3 regions of the Enterococcus sp. AZ177 genome follow, and region 2 is predicted to be linked to each of the others. Evidence: a T-box and tRNA genes for the amino acid it is inferred to sense, from the RefSeq annotation. Region 2 holds a T-box; the other regions hold tRNA genes.

Region 1 (3,249 bases), 1.0 Mb from region 2:
GTGTTAACATGTACTAATTCATCATCAATGCTAAAGCATTGTGATTCTTAGCAAAGGAGGATAAGGGATTCGAACCCTTGCACGGTTTTACCCGCCTGACGGTTTTCAAGACCGTTCCCTTCAGCCGGACTTGGGTAATCCTCCGAAATAAATATTAAAAAATGACCCGTACGGGAATCGAACCCGTGATACCGCCGTGAAAGGGCGGTGTCTTAACCGCTTGACCAACGGGCCGCTATGAAACGGAGAAGGAGGGATTTGAACCCTCGCGCCGGTTTCCCGACCTACACCCTTAGCAGGGGCGCCTCTTCAGCCACTTGAGTACTTCCCCAAGAAAATAATTTAAAAAATGGGCCTAAATGGACTCGAACCATCGACCTCACGCTTATCAGGCGTGCGCTCTAACCAGCTGAGCTATAGGCCCATAAAGCGGGTGACGAGAATCGAACTCGCGACAACAGCTTGGAAGGCTGTGGTTTTACCACTAAACTACACCCGCAATACTTTAAAACGGTCTGGACGGGACTCGAACCCGCGACCTCCTGCGTGACAGGCAGGCATTCTAACCAGCTGAACTACCAAACCAATGTAACTGTATTGCATCACTTTATGTTACTATGCTTTTATATTTAAAAGCAATTGCGGGGGCAGGATTTGAACCTACGACCTTCGGGTTATGAGCCCGACGAGCTACCTGACTGCTCCACCCCGCGATAATTATAGTCCCTATTGACTATAGAAAGGTGTTAACATGTACTAATTCATCATCAATGCTAAAGCATTGTGATTCTTAGCAAAGGAGGATAAGGGATTCGAACCCTTGCACGGTTTTACCCGCCTGACGGTTTTCAAGACCGTTCCCTTCAGCCGGACTTGGGTAATCCTCCGAAATAAAAAATACTACTATTCAAATCGTCACTACAATGGACCTTGTAGGACTCGAACCTACGACCGGACGGTTATGAGCCGTCTGCTCTAACCAACTGAGCTAAAGGTCCTTGGCTCTTAAAAAATCGCGGCGAAGGGGATCGAACCCCCGACCTCCCGGGTATGAACCGGACGCTCTAGCCAGCTGAGCTACACCGCGAAAATAATAAAGTACTAATGGAGCCTAGCGGGATCGAACCGCTGACCTCCTGCGTGCAAAGCAGGCGCTCTCCCATCTGAGCTAAGGCCCCACAAAAATAAAATCGGGAAGACAGGATTCGAACCTGCGACCCCTTGGTCCCAAACCAAGTGCTCTACCAAGCTGAGCTACTTCCCGTAGCTATAATGCACCCAAAGGGAGTCGAACCCCTAACCTCTTGATTCGTAGTCAAGCACTCTATCCAGTTGAGCTATGGGTGCTAAAGCAAGGATCAAAGTCAGATGTGTTCATCTGCTTCGTACTTGTCACATCTATTCTGTCAATTTTAGAATTGCCATTCATAGTGCTTCAAAGCAATGCCGAGGACCGGAATCGAACCGGTACGGTGATCACTCACCGCAGGATTTTAAGTCCTGTGCGTCTGCCAGTTCCGCCACCCCGGCGTTTTGAAAAGGCTAAGCGGAAAACGGGGTTCGAACCCGCGACCCCCACCTTGGCAAGGTGGTGCTCTACCACTGAGCTATTTCCGCAGTCTGGATGCCGGCTAAAGGATTTGAACCCTCGACCCTCTGATTACAAATCAGATGCTCTACCAACTGAGCTAAGCCGGCGTTATAATCGCCTAGTTATAAAACGAGACTAAAAATGCGGGTGAAGGGACTTGAACCCCCACGCCGTAAGGCGCTAGATCCTAAATCTAGTGCGTCTGCCAATTCCGCCACACCCGCAAAATATTTCTATGAGCCGTGCAGGGCTCGAACCTGCGACCCTCTGATTAAAAGTCAGATGCTCTACCAACTGAGCTAACGGCTCAAAAAATGGAGGTTGACGGGATCGAACCGCCGACCCCCTGCTTGTAAGGCAGGTGCTCTCCCAGCTGAGCTAAACCTCCAAGACAACACTTTAGCGTGGCGACGTCCTACTCTCACAAAGGGAAACCCTTCACTACAATCGGCGCTAAGAAGCTTAACTTCTGTGTTCGGCATGGGAACAGGTGTATCCTTCTCGCTATCGCCACCACACTGGGTGTTGTTGCTATTTAGTTGAGTGATTATTCACTCAAAACTGGATTGAAGTAGTAATCAAACATTCCGAAACTCTTTTTTATTTCGTTTCTTTGGTTAAGTCCTCGACCGATTAGTATTGGTCCGCTCCGTACATCACTGCACTTCCACTTCCAACCTATCTACCTGATCATCTCTCAGGGGTCTTACTTTCTTAAAGAAATGGGAAATCTCATCTTGAGGTGGGCTTCACACTTAGATGCTTTCAGCGTTTATCCCTTCCCTACATAGCTACCCAGCAATGCCCTTGGCAGAACAACTGGTACACCAGCGGTAAGTCCATCCCGGTCCTCTCGTACTAAGGACAGCTCCTCTCAAATTTCCAACGCCCGCGACGGATAGGGACCGAACTGTCTCACGACGTTCTGAACCCAGCTCGCGTGCCGCTTTAATGGGCGAACAGCCCAACCCTTGGGACCGACTACAGCCCCAGGATGCGACGAGCCGACATCGAGGTGCCAAACCTCCCCGTCGATGTGGACTCTTGGGGGAGATAAGCCTGTTATCCCCAGGGTAGCTTTTATCCGTTGAGCGATGGCCCTTCCATGCGGAACCACCGGATCACTAAGCCCGACTTTCGTCCCTGCTCGACTTGTAAGTCTCGCAGTCAAGCTCCCTTCTGCCTTTACACTCTGCGAATGATTTCCAACCATTCTGAGGGAACCTTTGGGCGCCTCCGTTACTCTTTAGGAGGCGACCGCCCCAGTCAAACTGCCCACCTGACACTGTCTCCCACCACGATAAGTGGTGCGGGTTAGAGGGTTCATAACACAAGGGTAGTATCCCACCAGCGCCTCCACCGAAACTAGCGTTCCGGGTTCATCGGCTCCTACCTATCCTGTACATGTGGTACAAACACTCAATATCAAGCTACAGTAAAGCTCCATGGGGTCTTTCCGTCCTGTCGCGGGTAACCTGCATCTTCACAGGTACTAAAATTTCACCGAGTCTCTCGTTGAGACAGTGCCCAAATCGTTACGCCTTTCGTGCGGGTCGGAACTTACCCGACAAGGAATTTCGCTACCTTAGGACCGTTATAGTTACGGCCGCCGTTTACTGGGGCTTCAATTCTGAGCTTCGCCGAAGCTAACCCATCCT
Region 2 (3,249 bases):
AAAGTTCCAAGATGCATCCATTTTTTCATAACTAAAACGCATATCTTGACCAGGTGTAGAGCCATTGGACATAAACCAACGCAACGCATCTGCCCCGTATTTATCGATGACTTCCATTGGATCGATTCCGTTTCCTAGAGATTTACTCATTTTACGTCCATCTTCTGCTCGGATCAAGCCATGCATCAAGACATTTTTAAATGGTGCTTGTCCTGTAAATTCTAAACTTTGGAACATCATGCGGCTAACCCAGAAGAAAATAATATCGTAGCCTGTTACCAAAGTACTTGTTGGGAAATAACGCTGATAATCAGCTGCTTCTTCATCAGGCCAACCCATTGTTGAAAATGGCCATAATGCTGAACTAAACCATGTATCTAACACATCAGAATCTTGGGTCCAATTCTCTGAATCGGCTGGTGCTTCCATGCCAACATACATTTCGCCTGTTTCTTTATGATACCAAGCAGGAATTTGATGACCCCACCATAATTGACGTGAGATTACCCAGTCGTGGACATTTTCCATCCAACGCAAGAATGTTTGATTAAAGCGTGGTGGATAAAATTCTACTGCATCCTCTGTATCTTGATTTTTGATGGCTTTTTCAGCCAGTGGCGCCATTTTAACAAACCATTGTGTGGATAAACGAGGTTCAACAACGACACCTGTACGCTCTGAATGACCAACACTGTGATTCATTGTTTCAATTTTAATCAGACGACCCATTTCTTTTAGATCAGAAACGATCAATTTACGTGCTGCGAAACGGTCCATCCCTGCATATTTACCTGCTAAATCATTCATAGAACCATCTTCATTCATGACATTCACACGAGGTAAATCATGACGATTACCCACTTCAAAGTCATTTGGATCATGGGCTGGTGTGATTTTTACGACACCTGTTCCAAATTCCATATCTACATACTCATCTGCAATAATCGGGATTTCTTTGTCTACTAATGGCAATGTGACTGTTTTTCCGATCAAGGCTTGATAACGCTCATCATCTGGATGAACAGCAATCGCCGTATCGCCTAACATTGTTTCAGGACGTGTTGTTGCGATTTCCACAACGCCTGTTCCGTCCGTCAGTGGATAACTCATATGATAAAAGGCCCCTTCGATATCTTTGTGGATTACTTCGATATCAGATAAGGCTGTTTTGGCTTTTGGGTCCCAGTTGATGATGTATTCCCCACGGTAAATCAGGTCTTTTTCGTATAAAGAAACGAAGACTTTACGGACAGCTTGAGATAATCCGTCATCTAAAGTAAAACGTTCACGGCTATAATCTAGTGATAACCCCATTTTTGCCCATTGTTCACGTATATGAGAAGCATATTCTTCTTTCCAATCCCAAACTTGCTCAACAAATTTTTCACGACCTAAATCGTAACGAGAAATATCTTGTTCAGCTAATTTTTCTTCAACTTTTGCTTGGGTTGCGATACCTGCGTGATCCATTCCCGGCAGCCATAATGTATCAAAACCTTGCATTCTTTTTTGACGGATGATCATATCTTGTAAAGTGGTGTCCCATGCATGACCTAAATGTAGTTTCCCTGTAACATTTGGCGGTGGAATCACGATTGAATAGGGTTTTGCATCTTTATTGCCGTTTGGTTTGAATAAATCTTGGTCTAGCCATTTTTGATAACGGCCTTGTTCTACTTCTGTAGGTTGGTATTTTGTCGGTAGATTTTTTTCTTCTGACATACGCGTTCCTTCTTTCTGATTCTAATTTAAATGAATGGTGAAACGATAAACTAAGGTAACAACGCTCCTTATAAGTCGCCTTGTACTGTTCAACATCAGATTGCTTCACAATCTATGATGAACATGTAAAAAGCCCTAAAATACTTTCGTATTTTAGGGCGTAAACTTCTGTACGCGGTACCACCTAAATTGTGTCTGACGATTCAGACACCGCTTCATTTGTGAGGTAACGATCACTACTCGAATCATTCTACTCCATTCAAATCATTGACTCCCAAGCTACCTTCTTACTGGTTATGTGAAAATCTTCCACCGATTGATTCTCTCTCTAGAACGATGCCAGTAATACTCCTCTTGTTCATAGTCTTTGAATCATTTTAACATTGAAGTTGAATAGAAGTCAATTTGAAAAATAATTAACGTGCGGCTTTAGCTTGTTCCAACGCAGTAGCATAATCAGGCTCTTCTGAAATTTCTGCTGAAATTGCTTCGTAAACTATGTTACCATCTTTATCGATCACGAAAATGCTACGAGCTAAGTGCCCCATTGTAGGAATAAACAATCCATAGGCTTCACCAAATTCACCTTCAGTATCATGTAAAATTTCCATATCCACGCCCTCAGCTGCGCACCAATTCGCTTGCTCTTCTTTTGTGTTATTAGAAATCGTGATAAATTTTACACCTTCAACATTCGCAGCTTCTTGATTGAAGCGTTTTGTTTGTAGTGAACAGATTCTAGTATCAATATCAGGTACAACACTGATCAACACAGGCGTACCAGTGAAATCTGATAGGTTTACTACTTCATCATTTAAATTTCCTAATGAAAAATCTGGCGCTTTAGCACCGACTTCGGGTTGGGCTCCAATTATTTCCACTTTTTCGCCTTTTCTTGTAACGTTCATTGTATTTTTCCTCCTCTAATTTAAAAGCTGAGCAAGCGTTTCAAGCTACGAATACTCAACAATTTGACATTCTCTCTCTTTATTTAGTATAGAGGAAGTAGGAACAGATGACAAAGTTCTTGCTTTCTAGTTTTTTTGACTCGCAAACGTTTCATCAAAATAAATCAACGTCTGCAATTCTGTTGTCAAATCGATGTATTGGACATTCACATTGTGAGGCACAGTTACTCTATCTGGAGCAAAATTCAAAATAGCTGTAATACCAGCATCGACGATTTTATCGATCGCATCTTGTGCAAACTGGCTCGGTACCGTAGAGATAGCCACCGTGACACCTGTTTTTTTGACTTCTTCAGTTAGATTTTCCATTGGTTGTATGACGATATCATCTACAGAAAACCCCACAAGTTCTTTTTCAGTATCAAATGCACAAACAATATTCAAGTTTTCATTTCTTCGAAAGTTATTTTTGACTAGCGCTTTTCCTAAATTGCCACACCCGATTAGCGCAATCCGTTTTTCTTGTTGTGTATTCAAAATATGACTAAAAACCTCGATTAAGTAAGGAACATCATAGCCATAACCACTGCGCCCAAGTTCTCCTAAGTGAGAAAAATCA
Region 3 (3,249 bases), 740 kb from region 2:
TTGAGTAGAGTCAAATGCTTTACTCTATACGGACAAGCTGTGATGGGGAGGGAAATAATAGTACCGAAGTTCCTGATGTCACACTGTCAAGAAAAGCTTCTAGTGAGAAAACAACTGCCCGTACCGTAAACCGACACAGGTAGTCGAGGAGAGTATCCTAAGGTGAGCGAGCGAACTCTCGTTAAGGAACTCGGCAAAATGACCCCGTAACTTCGGGAGAAGGGGTGCTGACTTCGGTCAGCCGCAGTGAATAGGCCCAAGCGACTGTTTATCAAAAACACAGGTCTCTGCAAAATCGAAAGATGAAGTATAGGGGCTGACGCCTGCCCGGTGCTGGAAGGTTAAGAGGATGGGTTAGCTTCGGCGAAGCTCAGAATTGAAGCCCCAGTAAACGGCGGCCGTAACTATAACGGTCCTAAGGTAGCGAAATTCCTTGTCGGGTAAGTTCCGACCCGCACGAAAGGCGTAACGATTTGGGCACTGTCTCAACGAGAGACTCGGTGAAATTTTAGTACCTGTGAAGATGCAGGTTACCCGCGACAGGACGGAAAGACCCCATGGAGCTTTACTGTAGCTTGATATTGAGTGTTTGTACCACATGTACAGGATAGGTAGGAGCCGATGAACCCGGAACGCTAGTTTCGGTGGAGGCGCTGGTGGGATACTACCCTTGTGTTATGAACCCTCTAACCCGCACCACTTATCGTGGTGGGAGACAGTGTCAGGTGGGCAGTTTGACTGGGGCGGTCGCCTCCTAAAGAGTAACGGAGGCGCCCAAAGGTTCCCTCAGAATGGTTGGAAATCATTCGCAGAGTGTAAAGGCAGAAGGGAGCTTGACTGCGAGACTTACAAGTCGAGCAGGGACGAAAGTCGGGCTTAGTGATCCGGTGGTTCCGCATGGAAGGGCCATCGCTCAACGGATAAAAGCTACCCTGGGGATAACAGGCTTATCTCCCCCAAGAGTCCACATCGACGGGGAGGTTTGGCACCTCGATGTCGGCTCGTCGCATCCTGGGGCTGTAGTCGGTCCCAAGGGTTGGGCTGTTCGCCCATTAAAGCGGCACGCGAGCTGGGTTCAGAACGTCGTGAGACAGTTCGGTCCCTATCCGTCGCGGGCGTTGGAAATTTGAGAGGAGCTGTCCTTAGTACGAGAGGACCGGGATGGACTTACCGCTGGTGTACCAGTTGTTCTGCCAAGGGCATTGCTGGGTAGCTATGTAGGGAAGGGATAAACGCTGAAAGCATCTAAGTGTGAAGCCCACCTCAAGATGAGATTTCCCATTTCTTTAAGAAAGTAAGACCCCTGAGAGATGATCAGGTAGATAGGTTGGAAGTGGAAGTGCAGTGATGTACGGAGCGGACCAATACTAATCGGTCGAGGACTTAACCAAAGAAACGAAATAAAAAAGAGTTTCGGAATGTTTGATTACTACTTCAATCCAGTTTTGAGTGAATAATCACTCAACTAAATAGCAACAACACCCAGTGTGGTGGCGATAGCGAGAAGGATACACCTGTTCCCATGCCGAACACAGAAGTTAAGCTTCTTAGCGCCGATTGTAGTGAAGGGTTTCCCTTTGTGAGAGTAGGACGTCGCCACGCTAATTATTCCGGCATAGCTCAGTTGGTAGTAGCGCATGACTGTTAATCATGATGTCGTAGGTTCGAGTCCTACTGCCGGAGTTCCTTAATACAGGACTTATGAGTAATGTTTGCTTCTTTTTAACTTTGGAGAGTTGTCCGAGTGGCCGAAGGAGCATGATTGGAAATCATGTAGACGGTTAACGCTGTCTCAAGGGTTCGAATCCCTTACTCTCCGTATTAAGTTTTATTGGCCCGTTGGTCAAGCGGTTAAGACACCGCCCTTTCACGGCGGTATCACGGGTTCGATTCCCGTACGGGTCATTTATATTTATTGGAGGTTTAGCTCAGCTGGGAGAGCACCTGCCTTACAAGCAGGGGGTCGGCGGTTCGATCCCGTCAACCTCCATTAAATTACGGTTTGGTAGTTCAGCTGGTTAGAATGCCTGCCTGTCACGCAGGAGGTCGCGGGTTCGAGTCCCGTCCAGACCGTTAGTATTATAGTTTTGGCGCAGTAGCTCAGTTGGTAGAGCAACGGATTGAAGCTCCGTGTGTCGGCAGTTCGATTCTGTCTTGCGCCATTTGGAGGAATAGCGAAGTGGCTAAACGCGACGGACTGTAAATCCGTTCCTTAGGGTTCAGTGGTTCGAATCCACTTTCCTCCATTACATAGTAGGGATATAGTTAAACGGTATAACTACGGTCTCCAAAACCGTCATTGTGGGTTCGATTCCTACTATCCCTGTTAATATATTATGGCGATTGTGGTGAAGTGGTTAACACAGCGGATTGTGGTTCCGCCATGCGTGGGTTCGATCCCCATCAGTCGCCCTTGCTCTAAATTTTATATTATGTATATTATGGCGATTGTGGTGAAGTGGTTAACACAGCGGATTGTGGTTCCGCCACGCGTGGGTTCGATTCCCATCAGTCGCCCTTAGCTTTAAATTTTATTATTGGGGTATAGCCAAGCGGTAAGGCAACAGGTTTTGATCCTGTCATGCGTTGGTTCGAATCCAGCTACCCCAGTTTTCTCTTTTAGAGAATCTGTAAATTGTAATATGGCGGTATAGCCAAGTGGTAAGGCAGAGGTCTGCAAAACCTTCATCACCGGTTCAAATCCGGTTACCGCCTTGCAAATCATTTAATGCCGGCGTGGCGGAATTGGCAGACGCGCTGGACTCAAAATCCAGTGCCCGCGAGGGCGTGCCGGTTCGACCCCGGCCGCCGGTATACTAGTAGCACCAACATTTATAGCGATTCGTTGGTGCTTTTTTGGCTCTTTGTCAACTAATGTTGGTGAAGAAATCCAAAGAATTAAATCACTAATGAAGCCTAGAGGGAAATTCCTCTAGGTTTTTCTATTTGATTGAAAAAGAACAGTGCCAAAGCATAAAGTAATTCTCAATTTAAAATTATAGAAGTTACGGAAGTCATAGGCGTTTCTCTTTAATACTTTTATATGGTTATTCAAGCATTCTAATGGTCCGTTGGAATAAGGCAAATTCAACGCATTTTTAATGCCCGTTTGAACTTTTTTAAAGGTAGTAATTGTTGTTTGATAATAAGCTGGAAACCTAGAATAATCTTGTTCTAATAGCGCGTGAAACCGTGTGTAATCTCTTGTTTGTATGGCATAGAGAAACTCCTGATAACAGGTATAGCCAG

The links. The T-box of region 2 lies ahead of IGJ34_RS02835 (valine--tRNA ligase). A T-box ahead of a tRNA ligase gene usually reads a tRNA of that ligase, here a tRNA-Val.
Region 1: it has a tRNA-Val gene. The T-box ahead of IGJ34_RS02835 (valine--tRNA ligase) is inferred to sense a tRNA for this amino acid. The anticodon was not compared.
Region 3: it has a tRNA-Val gene. The T-box ahead of IGJ34_RS02835 (valine--tRNA ligase) is inferred to sense a tRNA for this amino acid. The anticodon was not compared.

The regions. Positions count from the first base shown of each region.
Region 1 is NZ_CP172944.1:2,731,999-2,735,247, forward strand. It holds tRNA gene IGJ34_RS13450 (tRNA-Ser) at 55-144, opposite strand; tRNA gene IGJ34_RS13455 (tRNA-Glu) at 163-234, opposite strand; tRNA gene IGJ34_RS13460 (tRNA-Ser) at 244-331, opposite strand; tRNA gene IGJ34_RS13465 (tRNA-Ile) at 351-424, opposite strand; tRNA gene IGJ34_RS13470 (tRNA-Gly) at 429-499, opposite strand; tRNA gene IGJ34_RS13475 (tRNA-Asp) at 512-585, opposite strand; tRNA gene IGJ34_RS13480 (tRNA-Met) at 640-713, opposite strand; tRNA gene IGJ34_RS13485 (tRNA-Ser) at 798-887, opposite strand; tRNA gene IGJ34_RS13490 (tRNA-Ile) at 925-998, opposite strand; tRNA gene IGJ34_RS13495 (tRNA-Met) at 1,014-1,087, opposite strand; tRNA gene IGJ34_RS13500 (tRNA-Ala) at 1,106-1,178, opposite strand; tRNA gene IGJ34_RS13505 (tRNA-Pro) at 1,191-1,264, opposite strand; tRNA gene IGJ34_RS13510 (tRNA-Arg) at 1,274-1,347, opposite strand; tRNA gene IGJ34_RS13515 (tRNA-Leu) at 1,445-1,530, opposite strand; tRNA gene IGJ34_RS13520 (tRNA-Gly) at 1,546-1,617, opposite strand; tRNA gene IGJ34_RS13525 (tRNA-Thr) at 1,626-1,698, opposite strand; tRNA gene IGJ34_RS13530 (tRNA-Leu) at 1,734-1,815, opposite strand; tRNA gene IGJ34_RS13535 (tRNA-Lys) at 1,828-1,900, opposite strand; tRNA gene IGJ34_RS13540 (tRNA-Val) at 1,907-1,979, opposite strand; rRNA gene rrf (5S ribosomal RNA) at 1,994-2,109, opposite strand; rRNA gene IGJ34_RS13550 (23S ribosomal RNA) at 2,205-3,249, opposite strand, start outside.
Region 2 is NZ_CP172944.1:593,093-596,341, reverse strand. It holds gene IGJ34_RS02835 (valine--tRNA ligase) at 1-1,722, opposite strand, end outside; T-box leader at 1,874-2,093, opposite strand; gene tpx (thiol peroxidase) at 2,139-2,630, opposite strand; gene IGJ34_RS02825 (redox-sensing transcriptional repressor Rex) at 2,757-3,249, opposite strand, start outside.
Region 3 is NZ_CP172944.1:1,328,198-1,331,446, forward strand. It holds rRNA gene IGJ34_RS06455 (23S ribosomal RNA) at 1-1,391, shown strand, start outside; rRNA gene rrf (5S ribosomal RNA) at 1,487-1,602, shown strand; tRNA gene IGJ34_RS06465 (tRNA-Asn) at 1,610-1,683, shown strand; tRNA gene IGJ34_RS06470 (tRNA-Ser) at 1,731-1,819, shown strand; tRNA gene IGJ34_RS06475 (tRNA-Glu) at 1,834-1,905, shown strand; tRNA gene IGJ34_RS06480 (tRNA-Val) at 1,918-1,990, shown strand; tRNA gene IGJ34_RS06485 (tRNA-Asp) at 2,000-2,073, shown strand; tRNA gene IGJ34_RS06490 (tRNA-Phe) at 2,090-2,162, shown strand; tRNA gene IGJ34_RS06495 (tRNA-Tyr) at 2,166-2,246, shown strand; tRNA gene IGJ34_RS06500 (tRNA-Trp) at 2,256-2,326, shown strand; tRNA gene IGJ34_RS06505 (tRNA-His) at 2,340-2,412, shown strand; tRNA gene IGJ34_RS06510 (tRNA-His) at 2,445-2,517, shown strand; tRNA gene IGJ34_RS06515 (tRNA-Gln) at 2,539-2,610, shown strand; tRNA gene IGJ34_RS06520 (tRNA-Cys) at 2,645-2,715, shown strand; tRNA gene IGJ34_RS06525 (tRNA-Leu) at 2,731-2,814, shown strand; gene IGJ34_RS06530 (ISL3 family transposase) at 2,933-3,249, opposite strand, start outside.